2 regions of the Streptomyces sp. NPDC005195 genome follow, and region 1 is predicted to be linked to the other one. Evidence: predicted binding sites of a transcription regulator. Region 1 holds the regulator's gene; the other holds the start of a gene.
The links. Region 1 encodes HrcA, which represses chaperone genes, less so after heat shock. Its sites were predicted from a motif close to TTNGCACTCNGNNNNNCNGAGTGCNAA; they were not measured.
Positions count from the first base shown of each region.

Region 2: the regulator HrcA is predicted to act here: its motif matches at 3,215-3,241, upstream of groES (co-chaperone GroES).

Region 1 covers NZ_JBEXHZ010000002.1:209,856-225,435, forward strand. Annotated here, with positions in the region: gene ABZV34_RS03505 (DUF3097 domain-containing protein) at 1-457, opposite strand, end outside; gene ABZV34_RS03510 (MBL fold metallo-hydrolase) at 503-1,240, opposite strand; gene hrcA (heat-inducible transcriptional repressor HrcA) at 1,432-2,448, shown strand; gene dnaJ (molecular chaperone DnaJ) at 2,449-3,585, shown strand; gene ABZV34_RS03525 (nitronate monooxygenase) at 3,709-4,797, shown strand; gene ABZV34_RS03530 (16S rRNA (uracil(1498)-N(3))-methyltransferase) at 4,794-5,543, shown strand; gene ABZV34_RS03535 (VOC family protein) at 5,566-5,958, shown strand; gene ABZV34_RS03540 (S41 family peptidase) at 6,044-9,277, shown strand; gene ABZV34_RS03545 (histidine triad nucleotide-binding protein) at 9,408-9,761, shown strand; gene ABZV34_RS03550 (ribonuclease Z) at 9,768-10,673, shown strand; gene ABZV34_RS03555 (adenosine deaminase) at 10,694-11,686, shown strand; gene ABZV34_RS03560 (MFS transporter) at 11,850-13,091, opposite strand; gene ABZV34_RS03565 (PfkB family carbohydrate kinase) at 13,394-14,503, shown strand; gene ABZV34_RS03570 (PhoH family protein) at 14,656-15,580, shown strand, end outside.
Region 2 covers NZ_JBEXHZ010000010.1:42,246-57,825, reverse strand. Annotated here, with positions in the region: gene ABZV34_RS14105 (SDR family oxidoreductase) at 63-836, shown strand; gene groL (chaperonin GroEL) at 1,022-2,647, opposite strand; gene groES (co-chaperone GroES) at 2,762-3,070, opposite strand; gene ABZV34_RS14090 (polysaccharide deacetylase family protein) at 3,362-4,114, opposite strand; gene ABZV34_RS14085 (class I SAM-dependent methyltransferase) at 4,427-5,614, shown strand; gene ABZV34_RS14080 (RNA polymerase sigma factor) at 5,643-6,911, opposite strand; gene ABZV34_RS14075 (YciI family protein) at 6,957-7,313, opposite strand; gene ABZV34_RS14070 (class I SAM-dependent methyltransferase) at 7,614-8,201, shown strand; gene ABZV34_RS14065 (LCP family protein) at 8,194-9,252, opposite strand; gene ABZV34_RS14060 (LacI family DNA-binding transcriptional regulator) at 9,601-10,629, opposite strand; gene ABZV34_RS14055 (extracellular solute-binding protein) at 10,768-12,075, shown strand; gene ABZV34_RS14050 (sugar ABC transporter permease) at 12,072-12,983, shown strand; gene ABZV34_RS14045 (carbohydrate ABC transporter permease) at 13,015-13,887, shown strand; gene ABZV34_RS14040 (glycoside hydrolase family 3 N-terminal domain-containing protein) at 13,937-15,580, shown strand, end outside.

The DNA.
Region 1 (15,580 bases):
GGGCGAACTCCTCCACGACGGCGGGGAGATCGTCGACGCCCTCCAGGTACTCGACCACGACACCCTCGATACGGAGGTCGTCGCCCCAGACGCGCTCGACCAGTTCGGCGTCGTGGCGGCCCTCCACGTAGATGCGGCCGGCCCGCGCCACCCGGGCCCGTGCGCCCGGCACGGCGACCGAACCGGATGCCGTGCGGCCGGGCCGTACCGGTCCCGCGGCCGGACGGACCAGCGTGACCACCCTGCCCTCCAGCAGGAAACCGCGCGGCTCCAGCGGGAACACCCGGTGCTTGCCGAAACGGTCCTCCAGTGTCACCGTGCCCGCCTCGCAGCCGATCACCGCCCCGCAGAACCCCGTACCGGGCTCCTCGACCACCAGGCCCGGGTCCGCGGGGACCTCGGGCACCGGCTTGGGCTTCTTCCACGGCGGGGTGAGATCCGGAGAGTACTGGCGCATTCGGATGACGATAGGAGAATCGGCGGGGCGGTGGCGGGGAGATCCCTACGACACGCCGAAACGTGTCGCCAGCGCGTCCCGCTGAGCCCGGACGAACGCCGCGTTCACCGCGGCCCCGTGACCGGGCACGTACACCGCCTCGTCGCCGCCCAGGGCGAGCAGCCGGTCCAGCGCCGCCGGCCAGCGGGAGGGGGCGGCGTCGGGACCGGCCTGGGGCTCGCCCGACTCCTCCACCAGGTCCCCGCAGAAGACGACCTCCGGGGAACCGGCCTCCCCGGTCACCAGGACCACCAGATCGTGCGCCGTGTGGCCGGGACCCACGTCCGCCAGCAGGGCCCGCACACCGCCGCCCAGGTCGAGCGTCCGCTCGCCCGACACGGAGTGCCGCGGGGGGACCAGGGCGCCCGCGGCCTCGGCGGCGTCACGCGGGTCCAGACCGTGGCGCACGGCGTCCACGCGCAGTTCCTCGCCCCCGTGCGCGAAGACCGCGCCGGGACCGGCCGCCCCGAACACCTGCGCGCCCGTGAACGCCGCCGCGCCGAAGACGTGGTCGAAGTGCGGGTGGGTGAGTGCGAGGTGCGTCACGTCCCGGTCGGGGCCGAGGAGCCGTCGCGCCTCGGCGCGCAACCACGCGCCCTCCCCGAGGCTCGCGCCCGCGTCGACCATGAGCGCCGCGGTCTCGCCCACGACCAGCCCGGCCGTGCAGTCCCAGCCCGGAAGCCGCCGCCGCCCCACGTGCGGCGCCAGCTCCTCCCACCCCGGCTCTTCCCAAGTCACCTTCATACGGTGACGCTAGCCGGAGGACGGACGCCGGTGAGACATCGCGGGACACGTCGGCATACGTGCTCAAGATCGCGGGCCCGCCCTTGCCGGGGCCATACCCACCGGCCGTACACTGGGCCGGGAAATGCTGGCACTCGCACGCGCTGAGTGCCAAGCGAGGCGACGAGGACCGACAACTGGAGGTGTGCGCGATGCTGAGTGAACGCAGGCTCGAAGTGCTGCGCGCCATCGTCCAGGACTACGTCGGCACCGAGGAGCCGGTCGGTTCCAAGGCGCTGACGGAGCGGCACCGGCTGGGGGTCTCCCCGGCCACGGTCCGCAACGACATGGCCGCCCTGGAGGACGAGGGGTACATCGCCCAGCCGCACACCAGTGCCGGGCGCATCCCCACCGACAAGGGCTACCGGCTCTTCGTCGACAAGCTCGCCGGCGTCAAGCCCATGACCGGGCCCGAGCGGCGGGCCATCCAGAACTTCCTGGGCGGCGCCGTCGACCTCGACGACGTCGTCGGGCGGACCGTGCGGCTGCTCGCGCAGCTGACGCGGCAGGTCGCCGTCGTGCAGTACCCGTCGCTGACCAGATCGACCGTGCGCCATGTGGAGCTGCTGTCCCTGGCGCCCGCCCGGCTGATGCTCGTGCTGATCACGGACACGGGCCGGGTCGAGCAGCGCATGATCGACTGTCCGGCGCCGTTCGGGGAGACCTCCGTGGCGGATCTGCGGGCCCGGCTCAACAGCCGGGTCGCGGGCCGCCGCTTCGCGGACGTCCCGCCGCTCGTCCAGGACCTGCCGGACGCCTTCGAGACGGACGACCGGGGTACCGTCGCGACGGTGCTCTCCACCCTTCTGGAGACGCTCGTCGAGGAGACCGAGGAGCGTCTGATGATCGGCGGCACCGCGAACCTGACCCGTTTCGGACATGATTTTCCCCTCACGATCAGACCGGTGCTCGAAGCACTGGAGGAACAGGTCGTGCTCCTCAAGCTGCTTGGGGAGGCGGGGGATTCGGGCATGACCGTACGGATCGGTCACGAGAACGCGTACGAGGGACTCAACTCCACGTCCGTGGTCTCCGTCGGCTACGGTTCGGGCGACGAGGCAGTAGCCAAACTCGGCGTGGTCGGACCGACCCGCATGGATTACCCGGGAACGATGGGAGCGGTACGAGCGGTGGCACGGTACGTCGGACAGATCCTGGCGGAGTCTTAAGTGGCCACGGACTACTACGCCGTGCTCGGCGTGCGCCGCGACGCGTCCCAGGACGAGATCAAGAAGGCTTTCCGGCGGCTCGCGCGCGAGCTGCATCCGGACGTCAATCCCGATCCGAAGACGCAGGAGCGGTTCAAGGAGATCAACGCCGCGTACGAGGTGTTGTCGGACCCGCAGAAGAAGCAGGTCTACGACCTCGGCGGCGACCCGTTGTCCCAGGCGGGCGGCGCGGGCGCCGGCGGCTTCGGCGCCGGTGGCTTCGGCAACTTCTCGGACATCATGGACGCCTTCTTCGGCACGGCGTCGCAGCGTGGCCCCCGGTCGCGCACGCGGCGCGGCCAGGACGCCATGATCCGGCTCGAGATCGAGCTGGACGAGGCCGCCTTCGGCACGACGAAGGACATCCAGGTCGACACGGCCGTCGTGTGCGCGACCTGCAGCGGTGAGGGCGCCGCGCCCGGGACCTCCGCCCAGACCTGCGACATGTGTCGCGGGCGAGGCGAGGTGTCCCAGGTCACACGGTCGTTCCTGGGCCAGGTCATGACGTCCCGCCCGTGCCCGCAGTGCCAGGGGTTCGGCACCGTCGTGCCGACCCCGTGCCCGGAGTGCGCGGGGGACGGACGAGTCCGGTCCCGGCGCACGCTCACGGTGAAGATCCCGGCGGGTGTCGACAACGGCACCCGGATCCAGCTCGCGGGCGAGGGCGAGGTCGGGCCCGGTGGCGGTCCCGCCGGCGACCTCTACGTGGAGATCCACGAGCTGCCGCACTCGACCTTCCAGCGCCGCGGTGACGACCTGCACTGCACGGTCACCATTCCGATGACCGCGGCGTCGCTCGGCACCAAGGTGCCGCTCGAGACCCTCGACGGTCTGGAGGAGGTCGACATCCGGCCCGGCACGCAGTCCGGGCAGTCGATCCCGATGCACGGGCGCGGCGTCACGCATCTGCGCGGCGGCGGCCGGGGCGACCTCATCGTGCACGTCGAGGTCACCACGCCGACCAAGCTCGACGTCGAGCAGGAGCGGGTGCTCCGGGAGCTGGCGCAGTTGCGCGGCGAGGAGCGTCCGACCGGGCAGTTCCAGCCGGGCCAGCAGGGCCTGTTCTCCCGGCTGAAGGACGCGTTCAACGGCCGCTGACCCGGACGGCGAACGGCAGGGGCGGCGGGGCGGAAAAGGGCCGTGGACCGTCCGCCCCGGCGGCCCACGGCGGGCGGAAGGCCGGATTTCGGACTTGTTCGGAGGACGTGACAACATGCCGTCATGTCCTCCGCACTGACCGATCTCTTCCCTCACCCGATCGTGCAGGCCCCCATGGCGGGCGGCGTCTCCGTCCCGCACCTCGCGGCCGCCGTGTCCGAGGCCGGCGGGCTCGGGTTCCTCGCCGCCGGGTACAAGACCGCCGACGGTATGTACCAGGAGATCAAGCAGGTGCGCGGGCTGACGAGCCGGCCCTTCGGGGTCAACCTCTTCATGCCGCAGGCCGAGTACGCGGACCCGGCCACCGTCGAGGTGTACGCCCACCAGCTGGCAGGTGAGGCCTCCTGGTACGAGACGGAGCTGGGCGATCCGGACAGCGGCCGCGACGACGGCTACGACGCCAAGCTCGCGGTCCTCCTCGACAACCCGGTGCCGGTGGTCTCCTTCCACTTCGGCTGCCCCACCCGTGACGTCCTGGACTCCTTCGCCCGGGCCGGCACGCTCACCATGATCACCGCGACCACGGCCGAGGAGGCCCTCGCGGTGCAGCGGGCGGGGGCCGCCGCGGTCGTCGTGCAGGGCGTGGAGGCCGGAGGTCACCAGGGCACCCACCGCGACAACCCGGAGACGGACGGCACGGGGATCGGACTGCTCTCCCTGATCGCCCAGGTCCGCGAGACCGTGCAGATCCCGGTCGTCGCCGCCGGCGGCATCATGCGCGGCAGCCAGATCGCCGCGGCGCTCGCCGCGGGCGCGAACGCGGCGCAGCTCGGTACGGCGTTCCTCGCCACCCCGGAGTCCGGCGCGCACGCCGTGCACAAGCAGTCCCTGACCAACCCCCTCTTCGTCCGCACGGAGCTGACGCGCGCGTTCTCCGGCCGCCCCGCGCGCGGTCTGGTCAACCGCTTCATGCGGGAGCACGGCCCGTACGCGCCCGCCGCGTACCCCGACGTCCACCACCTCACCTCCCCGCTGCGCAAGGCGGCGGCCAGGGCGGGCGACGCGCAGGGCATGGCCCTGTGGGCGGGGCAGGGGCACCGGATGGCCCGTGAACTGTCCGCGGGGCAGCTGGTGGAGGTGCTGTGCGCCGAGCTGGACGCGGCGAGGACAGCGTTGTCCACGGCCGACGGAGCGGGCGGTGCGGAGCGATGACGGCACCGGTATTCGTGGTCGAGCACTTCGACGCGGACAGCGGAGGGCGTTATGTCCTGGACGGCCCCGAGGGCCGGCACGCCGTCTCGGTGAAGCGGCTGCAGCCCGGCGAGGACGTCGTCCTCACCGACGGTGCCGGGCGCTGGGCGGAGTGCGTCGTCGTCGGCGCCGAGGGCAAGGACCGGCTGACCGTCCGCATCGACTCCTTCGCCGAGGAACCTCCCCAGTCCCCCCGTATCACCGTCGTCCAGGCCCTGCCCAAGGGTGACCGGGGCGAGGTGGCCGTCGAGACCATGACCGAGACCGGGGTGGACGCGATCGTTCCCTGGGCCGCCTCGCGCTGCATCACGCAGTGGAGGGGCGAGCGGGGTCTGAAGGCACTCGCCAAGTGGCGGGCGACGGCGCGCGAGGCCGGCAAGCAGTCCCGCCGGGTGCGCTTCCCCGAGGTCGCGGACGCGGCAACTACCAAGCAGGTTGCCGCACTTCTGGCCGAAGCCGACTTCGCGGCGGTGCTGCACGAGGACCGGGAGTACGGCAGCGAGCCGCTCGCCACGGCCGAACTGCCCACGTCCGGAAGGATCGTGCTGGTCGTGGGACCCGAAGGGGGCGTCTCCCCGGAGGAGTTGGACCTCTTCGCGCAGGCGGGTGCGAAGGCGTACCGGCTGGGGCGTAGCGTGCTGCGTACGTCGACCGCAGGGACCGCGGCGACCGCGCTGCTGCTGGGGCGCACCGGCCGCTGGTCCTGAACGAACACCCACGGGGGATGCGTTGGAACTCGCCCAGGTACGGCTGCTCGTCGCCGACTTCCCGGCCTGCTACCGCTTCTACGCCGAAGTCCTCGGCCTCAAGCCCCAGTCGGGGGCGGTCGAGGGACCCTACGAGAAGTTCAGCGCCGCCACCGGCTCCGCGGGCATCGCCCTCCAGGACCGCGCCATGATGGCCCGGATCCTCGGTGAGCTGGGCGATTCGGCGACGGGACACCGCTCCCTGGTCGTCCTGCGCGTCGACGACCTCGACGCCTACTGCGCCGGTGTCGTCTCGCGCGGCGGCGTCATCGCCCACGGTCCCGCGCCGATGACCGACCGCATGCGCGTGGCCCATCTCAAGGACCCGGAGGGCAACCTCGTGGAGCTCCAGGAGTGGCTGCTCCTGCGCAACTGACCGGGGCGCGCGCGGCCCCCGGTCGATCCAGGGCAAGTGATCCAAACCCCTTTCCGGGTGAGCTGTCGCTGCATAGGGTGATCGGGTGACACAGCCTGCATCGTCCGTATCATCCGGTTACCTCCGTTTCCCGCATCTGCGTGGAGATCTGGTCGCGTTCACCGCCGAGGACGACGTCTGGGTCGCTCCCCTCGACGGCGGCGGCCGTGCCTGGCGGGTCAGCGCCGACAACGTCCCGGTGAACCACCCGCGCATCTCGCCCGACGGTGAGAGCGTCGCCTGGACCTCCGTCCGGGACGGCGCGCCCGAGGTGCACGTGGCTTCGCTGGCGGGCGGAGCGGCCAGACGGCTCACGTACTGGGGAAATCCGCGGACCCAGGTGCGCGGCTGGACCCCGGACGGCCACGTGCTCGCCCTCAGCGCCCAGGGCCAGGCGAGCCTGCGGCGCAGCTGGGCGCGGGCCGTCCCACTCGACGGCGGTCCCGCCACCACCCTTCCGTACGGGCCGGTCGGCGACGTCGCGCACGGCGGGCCGGGCGTGGTGCTCCTGTCCGCCCCGATGGGACGCGAGGCCGCCTGGTGGAAGCGGTACCGCGGCGGCACCGCGGGCAAGCTGTGGATCGACCGCGAGGGCGACGGCGAGTTCGTACGCCTGCACGAGGAGCTGGACGGGAACCTCGAATACCCCCTGTGGGCGGGGGAGCGGCTCGCGTTCCTGTCCGACCACGAAGGGGTCGGGGCCCTCTACTCGTCCCTCGCCGACGGCTCGGACCTGCGCCGCCACACCCCCGGTGGGGAAGGCTTCTACGCCCGGCACGCGGCGACCGACGGCACCCGGGTCGTCTACGCGTCCGCCGGTGAACTGTGGCTGCTCGACGACCTGGACGGCGCCGAGCCGCGAAGGCTCGACATCCGGCTCGGCGGACAGCGCGTCGACCAGCAGCCGCACCCCGTCAGCGCGTCCCGCTGGTTCTCGGCCGCCGCGCCCGACCACACCGGACGCGGCAGCGCGGTCTCCGTGCGCGGCTCCGTCCACTGGATCACCCACCGCTCGGGTCCGGCCCGCGCGCTCGCCGCCCGGCCCGGCGTGCGCGCCCGGCTGCCGCGCACCTTCCGGGTGGAGGGCGAGGAGCACGTCGTGTGGGTGACCGACGCGGCGGGTGACGACGCGCTGGAGTTCGCCCCGGCGACCGGGACCGCACCCGGAGCGACCCCGCGCCGGCTCGCCGCCGGGCAGCTCGGCCGCGTCCTCGGGCTCGCGATGGCACCCGACGGCAGCCGCGCCGCCGTCGCCTCGCACGACGGACGGGTGCTGCTCGTCGAGCGGGAGACCGGGGAGGTGCGCGAGGTCGACCGCAGCGCCGACGGGGACGTCAGCGGGCTGGTCTTCTCGCCGGACTCGGCCTGGCTCGCCTGGTCGCACCCCGGCCCGCGTCCGCTGCGCCAGCTGAAACTGGCGAACACCGCGGACCTGTCGGTCACCGAGGCGACGCCGCTGCGCTTCCGTGACTACGCGCCCGCGTTCACCCTCGACGGCAAGCACCTGGCCTTCCTCTCCGCGCGCTCCTTCGACCCGGTCTACGACGAGCACGTCTTCGACCTGGCGTTCGTGGACGGATCCCGCCCGCACCTGATCACGCTGGCCGCGACCACCCCGTCCCCCTTCGGACCGCAGCGGCACGGCCGTGCCTTCGAGGCCCCCGAGAGCCGCGGGGCCGAGACGCCCGACAGCGAGGGGACCCCCGCGACCCGGATCGACCTCGAAGGGCTCGGCGACCGGATCGTCCCGTTCCCCGTCGAGGCCGCCCGCTACTCGACGCTGCGGGCCGCCAAGGACGGGCTGCTGTGGCTGCGCCACCCGGTCCGCGGGGTGCTCGGTGCCTCCCGCGCCACCCCGGACGACCCGGACCCGAAGACCGAGCTGGAGCGGTACGACCTGGCCCAGCACCGCATCGAGCATCTCGCCGCGGACGCCAACCACTTCGCCGTCACCGGCGACGGCAAGCGGGTCCTGCTGTGGACCGACGGCAAGCTCAAACTCGTCCCCAGTGACCGCCGCGCCTCGAACGACGACGACAGCGACACCAACATCACCGTCGACCTCTCGCGGATCCGTCAGACGGTCGACCCGGCCGCCGAGTGGCGCCAGATGTACGACGAGACGGGCCGCCTCATGCGGGACAACTTCTGGCGGCCCGATCTGGGCGGGGCCGACTGGGAGGGCGTACTCGACCGCTACCGCCCGCTCCTCGACCGGATCGCCACCCACGACGACCTGGTGGACCTGCTCTGGGAGGTGCAGGGCGAACTGGGCACCTCCCACGCGTATGTGACCCCGGGCGGCGGCCGGAGCGGCGGCGACCGGGCCCAGGGACTGCTCGGGGCGGACATCTCCCGCCACGAGGACGGCAGTTGGCGCATCGACCGGATCCTCCCCTCGGAGACCTCCGACCCCGACGCGCGGGCACCGCTCGCCGCGCCCGGGGTCGCGGTGCGGGCCGGGGACGCGATCGTCCAGGTCGGCGGGCAGCCGGTGGACCCGGTGGCCGGTCCCGGGCCGCTGCTGGTGGGCACGGCGGGCAAGCCGGTCGAGCTGACGGTCTCCCCGTCCGGCGGCGGTGACCCCCGGCACGCGGTGGTCGTCCCGCTCGCCGACGAGGAGGCGCTGCGCTACCACGCGTGGGTCGCGGACCGGCGGGCGTACGTCCACGAGCGCTCCGGGGGCCGGCTGGGGTATCTGCACGTACCGGACATGGTCGGCTCCGGATGGGCGCAGCTCCACCGGGACCTGCGGGTCGAGGTGGCCCGGGAGGGGCTGGTCGTGGACGTGCGGGAGAACCGCGGCGGCCACACCTCCCAGCTGGTCGTCGAGAAGCTCGCCCGGCGGATCGTGGGCTGGGACCTGCCGCGCGGGATGCGGCCCTACAGCTATCCGGAGGACGCGCCGCGCGGCCCCGTCGTCGCCGTGGCCAACGAGTTCTCCGGCTCGGACGGGGACATCGTCAACGCGGCGGTCAAGGCGCTCGGGATCGGTCCGGTGGTGGGCACGCGCACCTGGGGCGGGGTGATCGGCATCGACAGCCGTTACCGGCTCGTCGACGGCACCCTTGTCACCCAGCCCAAGTACGCGTTCTGGCTGGAGGGGTACGGGTGGGGCGTGGAGAACTACGGCGTCGACCCGGACATCGAGGTCGTCCAGACCCCGCAGGACCACGCCGCCGGCCGCGACGTCCAGCTGGACGAGGCGATCCGGATCGCGCTGGCGGCCCTGGAGGAGAACCCGGCGAAGACCCCGCCGTCCCTGCCCGAGCTGGGCTGACGGAGGGTGCCGATAGCATGCACGGCGTAATGATCGGCGCCGTGCACGGCGGGGTGGTCGGCGCCGTGCGGGACGCAGGGACCGACGCCGTCCGGGACACAGGGGCCGGCCGGCACGAGGAGGGACACGCATGGCGGGAGAACCGCAGGACGACTGTCTGTTCTGCAAGATCATCGCGGGACAGATCCCGGCGACCGTCGTCCGGGAGAGCGGGACGACCCTCGCCTTCCGCGACATAAACCCGCAGGCGCCCACCCACATCCTGGTCATCCCCAAGGTGCACCACCCGGACGCGGCGTCGCTGGCGGCCGCCGAGCCCCGGATCGCGGCGGACGTGCTGCGCGAGGCCGGTGAGATCGCGGGCGAGGAGAAGCTGGACAGCTACCGGATCGTGTTCAACACCGGCAGCGGTGCGGGACAGACCGTCTTCCACGCGCACGCGCACCTGCTCGGTGGCCGCGGCATGCAGTGGCCACCGGGGTGAGGGGCCTTGTCCGTGCGTGAACTGGTGGTCCTCGGCACCGCCAGCCAGGTCCCGACCCGGCACCGCAACCACAACGGCTATCTGCTGCGCTGGGACGGGGAGGGCCTGCTCTTCGACCCCGGCGAGGGCACCCAGCGGCAGATGCTGAGGGCCGGGGCCGCCGCGCACGACCTGCACCGGATCTGCGTCACGCACTTCCACGGCGACCACTCGCTCGGCCTCGCCGGGGTGATCCAGCGAGTCAACCTCGACCGTGTGCCGCACGAGATCACCGCGCACTACCCCCGCTCGGGTCAGCACTTCTTCGACCGGCTGCGGTACGCCACCGCGTACCGCGAGACCGTCGCGCTCACCGAGGCACCGGTCGACGCGGACGGCGTGCTCGCGGCCACGGCCTCCTACACCCTGGAGGCCCGCCGGCTCTCCCACCCCGTGGAGTCCTTCGGATACCGGCTGGTCGAGCCGGACGGACGGCGGATACTGCCCGAACGGCTCGCCGCGCACGGCATCAAGGGGCCGGACGTCGGACGGATCCAGCGCGAAGGAGTCCTGGGCGGAGTCCGTCTGGACGACGTCAGCGAGGTGCGGCGCGGACAGCGGTTCGCGTTCGTCATGGACACCCGGCTGTGCGAGGGGGTGGACGCCCTCGCCGAGGGCTGCGACCTGCTCGTCATCGAGTCGACGTTCCTGGACGAGGACCACCGGCTCGCCTCCGACCACGGGCACCTGACCGCCGGTCAGGCGGCCCGGGTGGCGCACGACGCGGGCGTACGGCATCTGGTGCTCACGCACTTCAGCCAGCGGTACTCCGATCCCGGGGAGTTCGAGCGGCAGGCGCGGGCCGCCGGGTTCGACGGGGAGCTGACCGTGGCGCACGACCTGATGCGGGTGCCCGTTCCGAAGCGCTCATAAAACGCCCGTACCATGCTTTGATGCCCCTCCCCAAAGCAGAGTTGCACCTCCACGTCGAAGGCACCCTGGAGCCCGAGCTCGCCTTCGAGCTCGCCGCGCGCAACGGCGTGACGCTGCCGTACGCGGACGCCGAGGAGCTGCGCAAGGCGTACCTCTTCGACGATCTCCAGTCGTTCCTGAACCTGTACTACGAGCTGATGGCCGTCCTGCGAACCGAGCAGGACTTCGCCGACCTGGCCGACGCCTACCTCGCGCGGGCCGCCGCGCAGGGCGTGCGGCACGCGGAGATCTTCTTCGACCCGCAGGCCCACCTGGCGCGCGGGGTCGGGATGGGGACGGTCGTCGAGGGGCTGTCCCGCGCGCTCTCCCGCAGCGAGCGGACGCACGGCGTCTCCACCCAGCTGATCATGTGCTTCCTGCGCGACGAGTCCGCCGAGTCGGCGATGGCGACGCTGGAGGCCGCGCGGCCCTACCTCGACCGGATCGTCGGCATCGGCCTCGACTCGGCGGAGGTCGGACACCCGCCGGTCAAGTTCCGCGAGGTGTACGAGGCGGCCGCCGCCCTCGGGCTGCGACGCGTCGCGCACGCGGGCGAGGAGGGGCCGCCCGCGTACATCACCGAGGCGCTGGACGTCCTCGGCGTCGAGCGCATCGACCACGGACTGCGCTGCATGGAGGACCCCGCACTGGTCGAGCGGCTGGTCCGGGAGCGGGTGCCGCTGACGCTCTGCCCGCTGTCGAACGTACGGCTGCGCGCCGTGGACGTCCTGGAGGACCACCCCCTGCCCGCCATGCTGGAGGCCGGACTCCTGTGCACCGTCAACTCCGACGACCCCGCCTACTTCGGGGGGTACGTCGGGGACACCTTCCACGCCGTGCGGGAGGCGCTCGGGCTGGACCGCGAACGCATGCGGGACCTGGCGCGCAACTCGTTCCTGGCGTCCTTCCTCGACCACGACGAGGAGCGCCGGGCGCGCTACCTCGCGGAGGTCGAGGCGTACGAGTTCGAGTAGTCCCACTCGGAGCGGGCCCACTCGGGACAGGCCCACTCGGGACAGGGCCGCCCGGCGCGGTACCGCTCGGGGCGGAGGCACTTCGCGTGGCCCCGCCGGGAGTGGCTCTCCGCCGGGACCGGGACCCCCACGCCCGTGCGGTCCCCGGGGCCGGCCGGCCCGGTCAGGGCCCCGGTGCGGCCGACGCGCCGGCGGTCTGCCGGGGGCCCGCCGTGCCGTACGCCGCCCGCCGGGCCGCGGCGGTCTCCAGCGGGATCTCCACCACCGGGTGCTCCCGCGGGGTGCCGCGCCGGGTGCGCAGGGCCACCGCCGTCATCGGGACGGTGAGCAGGAGCAGGCCGAGCGCGAGGATCACACCCATCCCCGGATAACCCGTCCACGCGGAGAGCAGACTGCCCGTGAGCGGCCCGCAGGCCGTGCCGAGCGAGGAGGCGGAGCCCACCAGGACCGCCCATCGCCCGCGCTGGTCCAGGGACGCGGCGAGCCCGATCACGTAGGACAGGACGACCGGGTACAGCGTGTTCCAGGCGATCTCGCCGGTCGCGAAGGACGTCAGGTCGTCGGCGGCCGCGCTGAGCGCGATACAGCCCGCGATCAGCGCGGTGCCCGCGCCGATGGGCAGCGCGCGGCCGAGGCGCGCGCCGAGCGCACCCGCCCCGGTCACCCCCAGCAGCCCGGCGCCGAGCGCCGTCGCGAAGACCGCTCCGACGGTGACCTCGCTCAGCCCCGCCTGGGTCAGGCCGATGCGGCCGCTGACGCCCCACAGGGAGTTCTGGGCGAGGGACCAGCAGAGCATGGCGGCGGCCAGTACGGCCCCGGCGCGGAGGTGCGGGAGCGGGGTGCCGGAACGCAGGGTCCTCGCGGCCGGTGTGCCGGTGGGCAGCCGCCGGGTCGCGGGCAGGACGAGCAGCGCGGTGACGGCGATCGCGGCGAGCGGCTGGCCGTGGCCCGGCCCCAGATGAGGGATCGTCAGGTACAGCGTGCCCGCGAGGGCGGAGACGCCGAGCAGACCGAACGTCGTCGTGCGGTGGGGGTCGCGCTCGGCGGCGATCCCGGTGGCGGCCACGGCGGTGATCGTGCCGGAGCCGAGACCGCCGACGATCGCACCGGCGACGACCACGGCGACGGTGGTGGTGAGCGCGGCCGTGCCGTAGCCGACGGCGGCGAGCAGCAGCCCGGCGCGGGCCAGTCGGCGGGGGCCGAAGCGGTCGACGCGGGAGGCGAGCAGGAAGCCCGCCGTCGCCGAACTCAGCAGCAGGACGCTGCCGACGCAACCGGCCTCGGTGGCGGAGAGGGGGAGGCCCGCGTTCAGCCGGCCGACGGTGGTCGGCAGGAGGTACGGGGCGAGGTACCCGGCCGTGAAAAGGGCGACGAGGGGCCAGGGCATGGTGGTGCGGGAGGACACGGGCGTTCCCAGGGCATGCGAAAGAAGCGGCTCGATGAGGGGGGTTGAGCGGCTGTCGACGGACAGGAACGCGCGGGCAATTTGTATCAAGCGGGTCCGGGTGGGAAACAGGCGGGGCGCCGTGATCTGGATCACGTTCTGTTTGGTGTGGTGAAGGCCGGGTAAACGCTCGGTTTTCCGTCCTGTGGCCCTGTTCGCTCCGAGGGCTCGATGCGCGACGGACGCCTCCGCGAGGTCCGCTCCGTCCCGCGGGCCAATTGGTGCACACTGGCCTGAATCCGCACCACCTCAGGGAGCGCACCGTGATCGCGTCCGACGGAGAGCGACCGTACTGCCAGGCCCACGTCGACCCGCTCGCCGGTCTGCGCACCCCCCAGGACCCGCCCTGGGACGTCTACCTCACCGGCACCGTCTTCCTCGACATCGTCTTCACGGGGCTCGACTCGGCCCCGGTGCGCGGGACGGAGTCCTGGGCGCGCGGCATGGGGTCGAGCCCCGGCGGGGTGGCGAACATGGCGACGGCGCTGGCCCGGCTCGGCCTGAAAACCTCCCTCGCCGCGGCCTTCGGGGACGACCACTACGGCGAGTACTGCTGGGACGCCCTGGAGCAGGGCGAGGGGATCGACCTCTCCCCGTCGCGCACCGTCTCCGGCTGGCACTCGCCGGTCACCGTGTCGATGGCCTACGAGGGCGAGCGGACGATGGTCAGCCACGGGCACGAGCCGCCGCCGGTGGAGACCGCCCCGGAACACGCCCCCCGCGCGCGGGCCGCCGTCGCCTCCCTGGCCCCCGGCACGCGCGCGCAGTGGATCGCCGAGTCCGCGCGCGCGGGCACCCGGATCTTCGCGGACGTCGGCTGGGACGACACCGGCCGCTGGGACCTCGCGGGCCTCGCGGACCTCGAACACTGCGAGGCGTTCCTGCCGAACGCCGAGGAGGCGATGCGCTACACCGGCGCGCGCTGCCCGCGGGCCGCGGCGCACGCGCTGGCCGAGCACGTACCGCTGGCCGTCGTCACCCTCGGTTCCGAGGGCGCCTACGCCGTGGACGGCCGCACCGGCGAGACCGCCGCGGTCCCGGCCATCGACGTCGAGGCCCTCGACCCCACCGGTGCCGGGGACGTCTTCGTCGCCGGCTTCGTGATGGGCACCCTCGCCGACTGGCCGCTCGCCGACCGCCTCGCCTTCGCCGGCCTCACCGCCGCCCTGTCCGTCCAGGAGTTCGGCGGCTCCCTCTCGGCCCCCGGCTGGTCCGAGATCGCGGCCTGGTGGCGCCGTGTCCAGTCCGTCGACGACCAGGATCCGGCGGCACTGCGCCGGTACGCCTTCCTGGAGGGCCTGCTGCCGGAGGTGACACGGCCGTGGCCGCTGCGGCGGGCGGTGCCGACGATCGGGTTCGGGCGGTCGGTGTGAACCGGGCCCGGGGGAAAGGGCGGGACCGCAGGGAGTCGTGACGAAAAGCCCTACGGCTCTGTCAGTGCGGAGACGTACGCTGGGAACCGCAAGGCTGCCCCCGTGGCAAGCGTGCCGATCAAGGAGGAAAAGCAGGCCTACAGAGCCGGCCCATGACTCAGACACCCACAGCTCACGGCCCCGCGCAGGGGCAGGCGCGCGCGCACTTCACCGTCCCGGCCAAGCACCCCATGGTGACTGTTCTGGGTTCCGGAGACGCACTGCTGCGCGTGATCGAGAAGGCCTTCCCGGCGGCCGACATCCACGTCCGGGGCAACGAGATCAGTGCGGTCGGCGACGCCGGTGAAGTCGCCCTCGTCCAGCGCCTGTTCGACGAGATGATGCTGGTGCTCCGCACGGGGCAGCCGATGACGGAGGACGCAGTGGAACGCTCGATCGCCATGCTGAGGGCGAGCGAGAACGGGGAGGGCGACGGCGAGGAGACCCCCGCCGAAGTGCTCACACAGAACATCCTGTCCTCGCGCGGCCGCACCATCCGACCCAAGACGCTCAACCAGAAGCGGTACGTCGACGCCATCGACAAGCACACCATCGTCTTCGGCATCGGCCCAGCCGGCACCGGCAAGACCTACCTCGCGATGGCGAAGGCCGTGCAGGCGCTCCAGTCCAAGCAGGTCAACCGCATCATCCTGACCCGCCCCGCGGTGGAGGCGGGCGAGCGCCTCGGCTTCCTGCCCGGCACGCTCTACGAGAAGATCGACCCCTACCTGCGCCCGCTGTACGACGCGCTGCACGACATGCTCGACCCGGACTCGATCCCCCGGCTGATGGCGGCCGGCACGATCGAGGTCGCGCCCCTGGCCTATATGCGTGGCCGTACCCTTAATGACGCTTTCATCATCCTGGACGAGGCCCAGAACACCAGCGCCGAGCAGATGAAGATGTTCCTCACCCGCCTCGGCTTCGAATCGAAGATCGTGATCACGGGTGACGTGACGCAGGTCGACCTGCCGAACGGGACGCAGTCGGGCCTGCGCCAGGTCCAGGACATCCTGGAGGGCCTCGACGACGTGCACT
Region 2 (15,580 bases), on a different contig from region 1:
GCGGGGCCGGGGACCGGGAGGCGGGGGCGCGGTACGCCTGGTCCGGTCACTAGCCTTGGGCCATGACAACGGCTCTGATTACGGGATCGACCGCGGGCATCGGCGCCGCCTTCGCGCGCCGCCTCGCGGCTGACGGCCACAACCTCGTGCTGGTGGCGCGCGACACCGAGCGCCTGGCCGAGCAGGCGACGGAACTGCACGACCGGCACGGCATCGAGGCGGAGGTGCTGACCGCCGACCTGGCGACGGACGACGGCATCGAGACGGTGGCCAGGCGGCTGAGCGACCGCAGGAACCCGGTCGACCTGCTGATCAACAACGCCGGTTTCGGCAACAAGGGCCGCTATCTCGAGGTGTCGATGGCCGACGAGCTGACGATGCTCAAGGTGCACTGCGAGGCGGTGCTGCGGCTGACCTCGGCGGCGACCGCGGCCATGCGGGAGCGCGGCCGGGGCGGGGTCGTCAATGTGGCGTCGGTGGCCGCGTTCGTGCCGCGGGGTACGTACGGGGCGTCCAAGGCGTGGGTCGTGCAGTTCACGCAGGGCGCGGCCAGGGACCTGGCGGGCAGCGGCGTACGGCTGATGGCACTGGCCCCGGGCTTCGTGCGCACCGAGTTCCACCAGCGCGCCGGGATGGGCACGGACAACATCCCGAACTGGATGTGGCTCGACGCGGACAAGCTGGTCGCGGCGGCGCTCGCGGACCTGGCCCGCGGCAAGTCGCTGTCCATCCCCGACCTGCGTTACAAGGCGCTGATGGGTGTGGTGAAGGTGGCGCCGCGCGGGCTGCTGGGCGGGATCACGTCTAAGACGGGCCGCAAGTACGGGCCGCAGTAGAACGGCGGAGCCGTGGGACAGCGGGACAGTACGGCGGTGGAGCGGTACGGCGGGAGAGCAGCGGGACGGTAGGAACACGTACGTGCCTGCCACAGCGCTGAGGCCCAGCATCCCCGGAGGGAGCTGGGCCTCAGTGCTGTCCACCGGTGTGGACGCCTACCGAAGCGGGCGTCCGACCGGGTACGTCAGTGGGAGTGCCCGTGGCCGCCGTGGCCCGCGTCGGCCTCGTCCTCGGCCGGCTTCTCGACGACCAGGGTCTCGGTCGTGAGGAGCAGGGAGGCGATGGAAGCGGCGTTCTCCAGCGCGGAGCGGGTGACCTTGACCGGGTCGATGACACCGGACTTGACCAGGTCGCCGTACTCGCCGGTGGCGGCGTTGAAGCCCTGGCCCTTGTCGAGGTCGGCGACCTTGGAGGTGATGACGTAGCCCTCCAGGCCGGCGTTCTCGGCGATCCAGCGCAGCGGCTCGACGGCGGCGCGGCGGACGACCGCGACACCCGTGGCCTCGTCGCCGGTCTTGCCGAGGTTGCCCTCGAGGACCTTGACGGCGTGGACGAGCGCGGAGCCACCACCGGAGACGATGCCCTCCTCGACCGCGGCGCGGGTCGCGGAGATGGCGTCCTCCAGACGGTGCTTCTTCTCCTTGAGCTCCACCTCGGTGGCGGCGCCGACCTTGATCACGCACACGCCGCCGGCCAGCTTCGCGAGGCGCTCCTGGAGCTTCTCGCGGTCCCAGTCGGAGTCCGTGTTCTCGATCTCGGCCTTGATCTGGTTGACGCGGCCCACGACGGCGTCGTGGTCGCCGCCACCGTCGACGACGGTGGTGTCGTCCTTGGTGACCGTCACGCGGCGGGCGGTGCCGAGCACGTCCAGGCCGACCTGGTCGAGCTTGAGGCCGACCTCCTCGGCGATGACCTGACCGCCGGTGAGGGTGGCGAGGTCGCCGAGCATGGCCTTGCGGCGGTCGCCGAAGCCGGGGGCCTTCACGGCGACGGCGTTGAACGTGCCGCGGATCTTGTTGACGACCAGGGTCGACAGCGCCTCGCCGTCGACGTCCTCGGCGATGATCAGCAGCGGCTTGGAGGCGTTGGCCTGGATGACCTTCTCCAGCAGCGGCAGCAGGTCCTGGATGGAGCTGATCTTGCCCTGGTGGATGAGGATGTACGGGTCGTCGAGGACGGCCTCCATACGCTCCTGGTCGGACACCATGTAGGGCGAGAGGTAGCCCTTGTCGAAGGCCATGCCCTCGGTGAAGTCCAGCTCCAGACCGAAGGTGTTGGACTCCTCGACGGTGATGACACCGTCCTTGCCGACCTTGTCCATCGCCTCGGCGATGAGCTCGCCGACCTGGCTGTCCTGGGCGGACAGGGCGGCGACGGCGGCGATGTCGGACTTCTCGTCGATCGGGCGGGCGGTCGCGAGGAGCTCCTCGGACACGGCCTTGACCGCGGCGTCGATGCCCTTCTTGAGCAGCGCCGGGGAGGCACCCGCGGCGACGTTCTTCAGGCCCTCGCGGACGAGCGCCTGGGCCAGCACGGTGGCGGTGGTCGTACCGTCACCCGCGACGTCGTTGGTCTTGGTCGCCACCTCCTTCACCAGCTGGGCGCCGAGGTTCTCGTACGGGTCGTCGAGCTCGACCTCGCGGGCGATGGTGACGCCGTCGTTGGTGATGGTGGGGGCGCCGAACTTCTTGTCGATGACGACGTTGCGGCCCTTGGGACCGATCGTCACCTTGACGGTGTCGGCAAGCTTGTTGACGCCGCGCTCAAGGGCGCGACGGGCGTCCTCGTCGAACTTCAGGATCTTCGCCATGGGAGCGGTTCAGCCCTCTCGGAAATCGTGGGTGAAAACGAACCGCGCCCCCAGCGCCCGGCTTTATAAGGTCGCGGGGGCCAGGGGCGCAGTTCACTGCAGAACTGTGGTGAATTACTTCTCGATGATCGCGAGCACGTCGCGGGCCGAGAGGACGAGGTACTCCTCGCCGTTGTACTTCACCTCGGTGCCGCCGTACTTGCTGTACAGCACGATGTCGCCGGTGCTGACGTCGAGCGGCAGGCGCTCGCCGTTCTCGAAGCGTCCCGGGCCCACCGCGAGGACGACGCCCTCCTGGGGCTTCTCCTTCGCGGTGTCCGGGATGACCAGGCCAGAGGCCGTGGTCTGCTCGGCGTCCAGCGGCTGGACCACGACACGGTCCTCGAGCGGCTTGATGGCAACCTTGGAGCTGGTGGTCGTCACGATCCGGCCTCCCCCTTCGGAGATCTCACGGGGTTAACTGTCTGAGGTGGCGACCAGGTGGATCCGTCGTCGCGGGTGCCGGACCTGCCCGTCGCTATTGGCACTCTCCAGTGGCGAGTGCCAGGCCTGAGACTATGACCGCGATTAGCACTCGGTCAAGCGGAGTGCCAAAGGCATGCGGCGTGGCGTGGGGTTCGGGCCGGGGTTCGCCGATGTGGGCGCGCGCTGTTGGGGGCTACCGGCCCGTGCTGGAAGCCGCACCGGCTGAGGACGGCCGCCCGCGCCGGTGCGTCAGAGGTAGTTCTCCAGGCGGGCCGGGGTGAGGCCCTCCTCCTGGATGCGGCGCAGGAGTCGGGAGGTCGCCGCGACGAGGTTCGGCCCCTCGGAGCCGGACAGGATGTCGCCGGGGCGCAGCCGGTGGGCGTCGGCCTCCCTGCCCAGGACGACGGCCGCGACCCCGCAGTCGGCGGCGGCGCGCAGGGTGGTGGCGTCGTAGGTGCCGTAGGGGGGCCGGAAGAGCCGGGGGCGGATGCCGAAGCGGGCCTTGAGCTTCTCCTGCTGGCCGCAGATCTCGGCCCGCTGGCCCGCGTACGGCAGTCCGCGCAGCGAGGCGTGGTCGAGGGTGTGGTTCTGCACGCTCGCGCCGACCTCCCGCAGCCGCGCGAAGTGGCCGTAGCCGGGTCCGACGACATGGTCGGTGAGGAACATGCTGACCGGCAGCCGCAGTTCACGCACCATGTCGACGAACCGCGGATCGCGCTCGACGCCGTCGTCGTACGTCAGGAAGACCACCTTGTCGCGGGTGGGTACGCGGCCGACGACGGGGACGAGCCCCGTCCGGCCGCGGTGCAGGCCCCTGCGCGCGGGCGGCCGCGGGGCCGGGGCGAGCGGGGCGGACAGCCCCCAGCGCCGGTACGTCGCCGACGCCGGTCCGTGCGGGCGGGTCCTGCCCACCTCCTGCGCGGCCTTCTTGCCCAGGCGCTCGATCGGGTCCACGGACTGGGCGCAGCCGGCCAGCAGGACGGCGGCGAGCACGGTGGCCAGCGCGGCGGACACCCGTGCACGCACCCGGGTGCCCGGGGCCCGCGATCCGCCTCTCACAGGCTCATCATCCGCAGGCCGTGCGCGGGCCCCACCTCCGCGGACCCGCCGCCCGTACAGCCGGAAGCGAGGCCGATGACGGCGAGGGCGGCGATCCCGCTTCGGACGCTCGTCCGGTTCGCGTCATTTTTATCGGCTTGTCGTACTGATCGCATGGTGACGAATCCTCCCAGGCCAGAGCCCGTACGGTGCTTCGACACCGCGACCGCACGCGCACCGTCCACCGACTGGCCCACACTGACCGACAATGGGCCGGTGAACGACGTCTCCTTCGCCTCCCTGCTCACCCCCGAGGGCCACGCGCTGCTCGACGAGGTGCGCGGCACCGACCCGGCCCAGGAACTGGCCGTCGCCACCCGACTGCGCCGCACGCATCCGGCCGAGCTGGTCTCTGCGGCGCTCGGGCAGGCGCGGCTGCGGCAGCGGGCGGCGGCGAAGTTCGGCGCCGAGGACGCGGAGCGCATGTTCTTCACGCCGAACGGGGTCGAGCAGTCGACCCGTACGACGGTCGCCACACACCGCGCGGAGCGTCTGCGCGCCCTCGGTGTGCGCTCGGTCGCCGACCTCTGCTCCGGTATCGGCGGCGACGCGATCGCGCTGGCCCGCGCCGGTATCCGCGTCCTCGCCGTCGACCGGGACCCCCTGGCGGCCGCCGCCGCCCGCGCGAACGCCGACGCGCTCGGGCTCTCCGGCCTGATCGAGGTGCGCGAGGCGGACGTCACGGAGGTGGACACGGCCCCGTACGACGCCGTCTTCGTGGACCCGGCACGGCGGGGCGGCAGGGCGGGCGGGCGGATCTTCGACCCCGAGGCGTACTCACCGCCGCTCTCCTGGGCGGTCGGGGCGGCCCTGAAGTCCCCGCTCGCCGCCCTGAAGATCGCCCCGGGCATCCCGCACGAGACGGTCCCGGCCGAGGCGGAGGCCGAGTGGATCTCGGACGGCGGGGACGTGAAGGAGGCCGTGCTGTGGTTCGGCACGGAGCCGGGTCTGGTGCGGGCCACCCTGCTGCCGGGACCCCGCGTCCTGCGCGGCCGCGGTCTGCCCAACCCCTCGGTGCGGCCGGCCGGACGCTATCTCTACGAGCCCGACGGCGCCGTGATCCGCGCCCATCTGGTCGCCGAGGTGGCCGAGGACCTCGACGGCGGGCTCCTCGACGAGACCATCGCGTACATCACGGCGGACTCGCTGCGCCCGACCCCGTACGCCACCGCGTACGAGATCACCGACCGGCTCCCCTTCAACGTGAAGAAGCTGAAGGCGCTCTTGCGGGAGCGGGAGGTCGGCGTGCTGACCGTGAAGAAGCGGGGCTCGGCGGTCGAACCGGAGGAGCTGCGCAGGAAGGTCAAGCCGCAGGGTCCGCACGCGGCCACCGTCTTCCTGACCAGGGTCGCGGGGGCACCGACGATGCTGCTCGGTCACCCGGCCCGGCGGCACTCCGCCTGACGCCGCCGCCCGACGCCACCGCACGCCGCTAGCGGCACTCCTTCGCGCGTGCCTCCAGCAGTTTCCGTTCGCGTTCGTTGCGGGCCAGGCCCGCGGCCCGCTCGAACTCCGCCCGCGCCTCCCGCGTGCGCCCCAGCCGGGCGAGCAGGTCCCCGCGGACGCTGGGCAGCAGGTGGTAGTCGCGCAGGGCGGGTTCGGCCGCGAGCGTGTCGACGATGGCCAGGGCTGGGCCGGGGCCGTCCGTCATCGAGACGGCGACGGCGCGGTTCAGTTCGACGACGGGCGACGGGAAGCGGGCCGCGAGAAGTCCGTACAGGGTGGCGATCTGCCGCCAGTCCGTGTCCTCGTACCGGTAGGCCTGGGCGTGGCTGGCGGCGATGGCCGCCTGGAGGGCGTACGGACCCGGGGCGCCCGTGGTGACGGCGTTCGCGCGGGCCAGGGCGGCGAAACCGCGGTGGATCAGCAGGCGGTTCCAGCGGCGGCGGTTCTGGTCCCTGAGGAGGACCGGCTCACCCAAGGGCCCGGTGCGGGCGGCGGCGCGGGACTCCTGGAGCTCCAGCAGCGCGACGAGCCCGTGCACCTCGGGCTCCTTGGGCATCAGCTCGGCCAGGACGCGGGCCAGGCGGAGGGCCTCCTCGCACAGCGCGGGGCGCAGCAGATCGTCGCCGGCCGTGGCCGCGTACCCCTCGTTGAAGACGAGGTAGATGACCTCGAGGACCGAGCCGAGCCGGCTCTCCCGGTCCGGGCCGCAGGGGACCTCGAAGGGGACCCCCTTCGTCGCCAGCGTCCGTTTGGCGCGCACGATGCGCTGGGCGATCGTCGCCTCCGGCGCGAGGAAGGCGCGGGCGATCTCCGGCGTGGTCAGCCCGCCGAGCAGGCGCAGCGTGAGGGCGATGCGGGCCTGGGCGGACAGCACCGGGTGGCAGGCGGTGAACACCAGCCGCAGGAGGTCGTCGTCGATGTCGTCCGGGTCGGAGGGTTCCTCGAAGGGGACGGTCGTCTCCAGGTCACGCCCGATCTCCTCCAGCTTGCGCGCGTAGCGCTCCCGGCGGCGTACCAGGTCGATCGCACGGTGCTTGGCCGTCGCCATGAGCCAGGCGCCGGGGTTGTCCGGTACTCCGTCCCGTGGCCACTGCTCCAGCGCCGCGACCAGGGCGTCCTGGGCCAGTTCCTCGGCGATGCCGACGTCCCGGACGACGCGGGTGACGCCGGCGATGATCCGGGGCGACTCGATCCGGAAGATCGTCTCCACGGTCTCGTCGGCGCCGGACGGGGTGACGGTGGGCTGCTGTTCCACAGCCCACCATCAGACACCAGCGGACCGGCTGGGCCAAGCCGCCGCTCAGCCTTCGGCGATCTCGCGCACCTCGCAGGTCACCGTCCAGTGCTCCTCGTGCGTCTTCAGGAACCGCTTGGTCCACTCCAGCGCCTCGGCCATGTCCTTGCACTGCATGAGCGCGTAGCCGCCGACGACCTCCTTGGACTCGGTGAAGGGGCCGTCGGTGACGGACAGCTGCCCACCCGCCCAGTGCACCCGCTTGCCCTGGGCGGTCGGCGTCAGTCCGGCGGTGTCGAGCATGACCCCCGCCTTGGTGATCTCCTCGATCAGCTCGCCCATCCGCTGCATCAGCTCGGGGCTCGGGCCCTCGGCGGGGGCGTTGGTCTCGTCGATGCGGACCAGGGACAGGTAGCGGGGCATGGTGGCTCCTTCGGTGCGGAGGGCGGGGCTTCTCCCCGCCTCTCATCCCTGCGTCGATCGGGTGGCGACGGTTTCGACACCGTCCCCGGAAAACCTCGAAGATTCTTTTCGCGATTCTCTTCGAGCGCCGCCGGACGGCTTCGCGAAGCCTGTCCGAGCGTTGCCCGGGCGGTCGGCGGAACGGCCTCCGGAGGGCTCGGGGCCGGCGGACAGCTGAGGGGCGGCTGTCCGGAAGGGCCGTCCGGAACGGCTGTCCGGGGAGCACTACCGTCCGTACCCGCCGTGTGCGATTTTTCCCGTATGCCCTTCGACCACAACGACCACTACCACCGGCTCCTGCTGCGGAAACTGCCCGGGCACGGGCGCACCGCGCTGGACGTCGGCTGCGGCACCGGCCGCTTCGCGCGGCGGCTCGCCGCGCGCGGCTACGAGGTGGACGCCGTCGACCCGTCCGCGGAGGTGATCGCCGTGGCCGAACGGATCGGCGGCGGGCCCCGGTTCCGGCGGACGGACGCCGCCTCCGCCGGACTGCCGAAGGCGCACTACGACGTCATCACCTGCCTCGCGAGCCTGCACCACATGCCCTTCCGCACGGTGACCAGGTTCCGCGACGCGCTGGCGCCCGGCGGGGTGCTGCTGGTGCTGGGCTGCTACGCGGGGCACAGCTGGTGGGACCTCGCGGCCGTGCCCGCCGACGCGGTGGCCAGGGCCGGGGTGTCGGCGCGCGAACGGCTGCGCGGGAGCGGACCAGCGGTGGTCCCGGCGCCGGTGCGCGCGCCGCGGATGCCGCTCACCGATGTCCGCGCCGAGGCGGCCCGCCTGCTGCCGGGCGCCCGCGTCCGCCAACTCCTCTACTGGCGCTATCTGCTGACGTACACGGTCACTTGAGCGACGCCCACAGCTCGCCCGCCGCCGGCTCGCGCGCCACCACCCGGTTGGCGTCCGAGGGGGCCGTCACCACCGGCATCATGACCGTCCTGACGTGGTCGGCGGACAGTGCCCCGAGGCTCTGGCCGAGCTTCGTCAGCTCGCCGAGGGAGTCGAGGCCCGTGTCCGTGGTGAGGCTTCCGGTGACCGCGTCGGCGACCTGGTAGAGCTTGGCGGGGCTGGTCAGCAGGGACGTCGAGGAGATCTGTTCCAGCAGCGCCTTGACCAGCTTCTGCTGGAGCCCGATGCGGCCGAGGTCGCTGCCGTCGCCTATGCCGTGCCGGGTACGGGCCAGCGCCAGGGCGCGGGTGCCGTCCAGGAGATGGGTGCCCGCCTTCAGGTGCAGACGGCTCTGGTCGTCGTCGATGTCCTCGTCCGTCGTGACCGTGACCCCGCCGAGCGCGTCCACCAGCTTCGCGAAGCCCGAGAAGTCGATCTCCAGGTAGTGGTCCATGCGGACGCCCGTCAGGGACTCGACGGTCTTCACGGCGCAGACCGGTCCGCCGACCGAGTACGCGCTGTTGAACATCGTGCCGTACGCCACCGAGGTGGTCCCGCCGGACGGGGTCGGACAGGACGGGCGGGTCACCAGGGTGTCCCGGGGGATGCTCACCACGGTCGCGCCGGTGCGTCCCTCGTCGATGTGGACGACCATCGCCGTGTCCGAACGGGCACCGCCGCTGTCGCCGCCGCCGAGCGCGGCGTTCGCCTTCCCGCTGCGCGAGTCGGAGCCGAGGACCAGGATGTTCAGGGACCCGCTCGGCAGCGGGGCGGCGGACGCGGACGAGGAGGGTGCCGGCACCGCCTTCGCCGGGCGGTTGTCGCCGAGCGCCCCGTCGATGTCGACGCTCCTGATGTTCTGGTCGAGGTGCCAGTAGGCCCAGCCCGCCGCGCCGATGCCCAGCACCAGGACTCCGGCCAGGGCGAGCCCGACGGCCTTCAGCCCCCGCCGCCGGACCACCGGCTCCGTCCCGTCCCCGCTCTCGTCGTGTTCCGTCACGGCGAGGAACATAAGTGCGAATTATGTCGAGCAATGACGCAGAGGGGCCTTTTCTTCGGAAAATCTCACTTTTCTCAGACCGATATCAGCCCGCAGGCACCGCGGGCACCGCATGGGCATCGCCATCGCAGGCACCGCATGGGCACCGCAGGCACCTGATGACGCATCGACAACGACCACATCGTCCCGCGCCGGGGAGCGACCCGGTCCCTCCCCCCTCACCCGAACACTCCCGTCCGTCCGAACGCCAATGCCCCGTCCGAACGCCGCCTCCCTCGCCCGAAGGCCGCACCTCGGCCCGAAAGTTTCGACGACACGATCGACACGCTTCGGCGGGCCCGGAAGGTGCACTCCCACCGCTCACGCCGGAGGCGCCCCCGTGCTGCTGCGGACCACCAGGCTGGTCGCCAGCTCCATCCGCGTTCCTGCCGCGGGCCTCTCCTGACGGCCCAGTTCGAGCACCAGCTTCGCCGCCGCCTCGGCCATCTCCGTGAGCGGCTGCCGTACGGTCGTCAGCGGCGGCCCCACCCAGCGCGCGACCGGCAGATCGTCGAAGCCGACGACACTCAGGTCCTCGGGGACACGCAGCCCCAGCTCGCGGGCCGCCTCGTAGAGGCCGAGCGCCTGGAGGTCGTTGCCGGCGAAGACGGCCGTGGGCCGGTCGGGCATGCGCAGGAGGTCGAGCCCGGCCCGGTAGCCGCTCTCGTGGTGGAAGGTGCCGGGGCGGATCAGCCCGGAGTCGACGGGCAGCCCCGCCGTCTCCAGCGCCGCCCGGTAGCCGTCGACCCGGGCGCGGCTGCACATCATCCGCGAGGGTCCGGTGATCGCGCCGATCCGGGTGTGACCGAGCTCGATCAGATGACGCGTCGCGGCGAGCCCGCCCTGCCAGTTGGTGGCCCCGATGGACGGCACGTCGTCACCCGGGTCACCGGCCGGATCCATCACCACGAACGGGATGGACCTGCTGGTCAGCAGCGCGCGCCCGGACTCGTCGAGCCCGGACAGCACGAGGATCACTCCGTGCGGGCGGCGCGCCGCGACCTGGTCGGCCCAGGTCCGGCCGGGAGTCAGCCGCCCGGCGCTCTCGGACAGCACCACGCTCAGCCCCTCCTCCCGGGCCACGTTCTCCACGCCCCGGATGACCTCCATCGCCCAGGCGCTCTCCAGCTCGTGGAAGACCAGGTCGATGAGGGGCGACCGGCCCCCCTCTCCTCCGCGCCGCCGGTATCCGTGGCCGCGCAGCAGCTCCTCGACCCGGGTGCGGGTCGCGGGGGCGACATCGGCGCGGCCGTTGAGCACCTTCGAAACAGTCGGAGCCGAGACCCCGGCCTCGCGGGCGATCTCGGCGAGGGTCGCGGTCCGCGCTTCCACGGAATTCCCAGGCTTCATGCCCGCGATCGTATCCCTGCGCGACCTCTTGACGAACTCTCAGGATCGCCCTACGTTCCCGGAACATTCGATGTTCGTATCGAAACATTCGCGCCGACTCGTCGTGGAGTCTTCGCGCATACCGAGAGGTGCCGTCCCATGGAGTCCTACAGCAGGCGTTGGTTCCTCGGCGCGGGCGCGACCGCCCTGGCCTCCGTCGGCGGGCTCACCGCCTGCGGCTCGGGCGGCGGTTCGGGCGGCGGCGGCACGCTCACCGCGTTCGTCTACGGGGACGACGCGGCGAAGATCCAGGTCAAGTCCGTCGACCGGTTCAACGCGTCGGCCGCCGCGAAGAAAGCCAAGGGCACGGTCAAGCTCCAGAAGGTGCCCGCCACGGACTACCCGGCGAAGCTGCGCACCGCGATGGGCTCGCCCAACGCCCCCGACGTGTTCTTCAACTGGGGCGGCGGCTCGATCAAGGCGTACAAGGACGCAGGCCAGCTCGTGGACCTGACCGACGTCATCGCGTCCGACCCGGTGCTCAAGAGCGGCTTCCTGCCGTCGGTGCTCAGCGCGGGCGGGCTGGACGGCAAGAACTACGGCGTTCCGATGCGGGGCATGCAGCCCGTGATCCTCTTCTACAACAAGACCGTCTTCGCCGAGCACAAGCTCCAGCCGCCCACCACCTGGGACCAGTTGCTCGACATCAACGCCAAGCTGAAGAAGGCGAAGATCACCCCGTTCGCGCTGGGCGGCTCGGACATCTGGCCCGAGCTGATGTGGCTGGAGTACCTGGTCGACCGGATCGGCGGCCCCGACGTCTTCGAGAAGATCAAGAACGGCGACGCCTCCGGCTGGGGCGACGCTGCCGTCCTCAAGGCCGCCGAGACCGTCAAGGAGCTGATCGACGACGGCGCCTTCGGCAAGGGCTACAGCTCGGTGGGCTACGGCAACGGCGGCGCTCCCGCGGTCTTCGCCAAGGGCAGGGCGGCGATGCACCTGATGGGGTCGTGGGAGTACTCCACGCAGCTCGGCAAGTTCCCGGACTTCGCCAAGAACAACCTGGGATGGTGCGCCTTCCCGAAGATCGAGGGCGGCGCCGGCAACATCCGCAACGTGGTCGGCAACCCCACCAACTACTGGTCGGTGAACGCCCGTACCTCCAACAAGGACGCGGCGATCGCCTTCCTGCGGGACAGTGCCTCCGAGGCCTACACCAAGGAACTCATCGCCAACGGCGACGTGCCGGCCACCTCGAACGCGGCGAGCCTGCTGGACGCCTCCCCCAACCCGGAGTTCGCCAAGTTCCAGTACCAGATGGTCCAGGACGCACCGGCGTTCACGCTGAGCTGGGACCAGGCGGTCGCCCCGAACGTCTCGACCCCGATGCTCACCGAGGTCAACAAGCTGTTCGTGGGCAAGTCCTCGCCGACGCAGTTCGTGTCCGCGCTCGAGGGGCTGAAGTGAGCACGACGCACCTCAAGGGCGGCCCGCGCACCGCGGGCCGCCCCCGCTCCGCCGCACGCGGCAGGGCGGGCCGCCCGAGCGCGGCGCTGGCCCTGCCCGGAATCCTGTTCTTCGTGTTCTTCGCCGTCGCCCCGATGGTGCTGGCCTTCTACCTCTCCTTCACGCAGTGGAACGGCCTGGGCGACCCGCGGCCGGTGGGCCTCGCGAACTGGCGCAAGCTGCTGAACGACGACCGGCTCACCCAGTCCCTGACGGTCACCGTGGGGCTGACCGCGGCGAGCTGGGTGTTCCAGACGGTGATCTCGCTGCTGCTCGGCGTGTGGGCGGCGGGCAGGCAGCGCAACCGCGCGGTCCTCTCGGCGATCTTCTTCACGCCGTTCCTGCTGTCGTCGACGGCGATCTCGCTGCTGTTCTACGCGCTGCTCGACCCGAACTTCGGCATCATCCACGCGGACACCCTCGGCACGACCAGCGGAGCGTTCCTCGCGATCGTCTTCGTCGGCGGCTGGCAGTTCATCCCGTTCCACACGCTCATCTACCAGGGTGGCGCACGGCAGATCCCCGAGGTGCTCTACCAGGCGGCGGCCATCGACGGCGCCGGACGCCTGCGGCAGTTCTTCTCGATCACCCTGCCGCAGCTGCGCAACACCGCCACCACGTCCGGTGTGCTGATGGTCGTCGGCTCGCTCACGTACTTCGAGACGGTCCTCATCCTCACCCAGGGCGGCCCCGGCACCGACACGGCGATCCTGCCGTATCTGATGTACCAGGCGGGCTTCAAGAGCTACGACTTCGGCTACGCGAGCGCGGTCGCCTCGTTCCTGGTGATCGCCGCGACCGCGTTGTCCCTGCTGATGGTGCGGTTGTCCGGCTTCGGCGCGATGCGCAGCACCCGGGAAGGAATGTGACGACGTGTCACACGACACCTTGCGGCGCCCGGTGAAGACGGCTCCCGCTCCAGGCCCCGACCGGACCCCGCCCCGCCGTAGGCACTGGTTCCGGCGTGCCAACCCGCTCGCCGGAGCCGGCTCGGTGATCTGGCTGGCCGTCGTGATCGTCCCGGTCTACGCGATGATCTCGTCCTCGCTCACCCACCAGAGCGAGGCGCTGGGCCACAACGCCCTCAAGCCGCCGTCCCACCCGACGCTGGACAACTACGACACCGTCCTGCACAACGGCTTCGGCCACCTGCTGTGGAACACCGCGCTCGTGGCGGCCGCGGTCGTCGTGATCGTCCTGGCGCTGTGCGTCCCGCTCTCCTACGTCGCCGTGCGGACCCGGAGCGTGTGGTCGGGGGCCGCCTTCCGGTTGTTCCTGCTGGGCGTCGCGATCCCGGCGCAGGCCGTCGTGGTCCCCCTCTACCTGATGATCACCAAGCTGAACCTCTACGACAGCCTGCTCGCGATCATCCTGCCGACGGCCGCCTTCGCGATGCCGGTGTCGGTGCTGGTCCTCACCGGCACACTGCGGGACATCTCGGAGGACCTGTACGAGGCGATGGGACTGGACGGCGCCTCCACCACCCGGATGCTGTTCCAGCTGGTCATCCCGCTGGCCAAGGGCGGCATCGGCACCGTGGTCGTCTACGCGGCGCTCCAGGCCTGGAACGGGCTCCTCTTCCCGCTGATCTTCACGCAGTCCGACGGCCCCCGGGTGCTGACCCTCGGCCTGTTCACCTACGTGAGCGAGTTCGGCGTGAACATCCCCGCGCTGCTGGCCTCCGTGGTCCTCTCCGGTGTCCCGATCTTCGTCGTGTACCTGGTGGCCCGCCGCGCACTGGTCGGCGGCCTCATGGGTGTGGGCGGCAAGTGAACGTGTACGACCAGGGGCAGTCGACCCCCTTTCCCCTGACAGGAGATTCATGACCACCGCTCCCTGGCGCGATCCCTCGCTGACCGCCGCCGTCCGCGTCGACGACCTGCTCTCCCGGATGACCCTGGAGGAGAAGACCGCCCAGCTGTACGGCGTGTGGGTGGGCGCGGCCACGGACGGCGACGGGGTCGCCCCGCTCCAGCACGAGATGACCGCCGGCCACGACTGGGACGAGCTGATCACGCTCGGGCTCGGCCAGCTGACCCGCTCCTTCGGCACCGCCCCGGTGGACCCGGAGCTCGGCGCGCGGGCTCTGGCCCGCGCCCAGCGCGCGATCGCCGACGCCGGCCGCTTCGGCATCCCGGCGGTCGCGCACGAGGAGTGCCTGGCGGGATTCACCGCCTGGCGCGCGACGGCCTACCCCGTCCCGCTCGCCTGGGGCGCCACCTTCGACCCGGAGCTGGTCGAGGAGCTGGGCGGACGCATCGGCGACGACCTGCGCTCGGTCGGCGTGCACCAGGGCCTGGCACCCGTCCTCGACGTGGTCCGCGACCTGCGCTGGGGCCGGGTGGAGGAGACGATCGGCGAGGACCCGTACCTCGTCGGCACGATCGGCACGGCCTATGTGCGGGGCCTGGAATCGGCCGGGATCATCGCCACGCTGAAGCACTTCGCCGGGTACGCGTCGTCGGCGGGGGCACGGAACCTCGCCCCGGTGCGAGCAGGCGCGCGGGAGTTCGCGGACGTCACGCTCCCGCCGTTCGAGATGGCGCTGCGCGAGGGCGGCGCCCGTTCGGTGATGGCGGCGTACAACGAGACGGACGGCGTCCCGGCGTCGGCGGACGCCCGGCTGCTGACCGAACTCCTGCGGGAGCGTTGGGGCTTCACCGGAACCGTGGTCGCCGACTACTTCGGCGTCGGTTTCCTCCAGACCCTGCACCGGGTGGCGGAAAGCCCGGCCGAGGCGGCCCACGCGGCGCTGGAGGCCGGCATCGACGTCGAACTGCCGACGGTGAACTGCTACGGAAAACCGCTGGTGGACGCCGTACGCAGCGGAAGCACCCCGGAGTCGCTGATCGACCGGGCGGCCCGCCGCGTACTGCTGCAGAAGTGCGGACTTGGCCTCCTGGACGAGGACTGGGAGCCCGAGCGCCAAGGCCCCGTCGACCTGGACTCGACGGCCAACCGCGCCCTGGCCGGCCGGCTGGCGGAGGCGTCGGTGGTCCTGCTGGACAACCCGGACGGGCTGCTGCCGCTGGCTCCCGAGACCCGGATCGCGGTCGTCGGCCCCCGTGCCGCGGACCCGCTCGCGATGCTCGGCTGCTACTCCTTCCCGTCCCACGTCCTCACGCACCACCCCGACGTGCCGATGGGAATCGGCATCCCCACCGTCCTCGTCGCGCTGCGCGCCGAACTCCCGGACACCAAGGTGACGTTCGCGCAGGGCTGCGGCGTCTCGGACCCCGACCCGTCCGGTTTCGCCGAGGCGGTGGCGCGGGCGTCGGAGGCCGATGTGTGCGTGGTCGTGCTCGGCGACCGCGCCGGCCTGTTCGGCCGGGGCACGTCCGGCGAGGGCTGCGACGCCTCCGACCTCCGGCTGCCCGGCGTCCAGGGCGAACTGCTGGACGCGCTGGTCGACACCGGCGTCCCGGTGGTGCTGGTCCTGCTGACCGGCCGCCCCTACGCGCTGGGC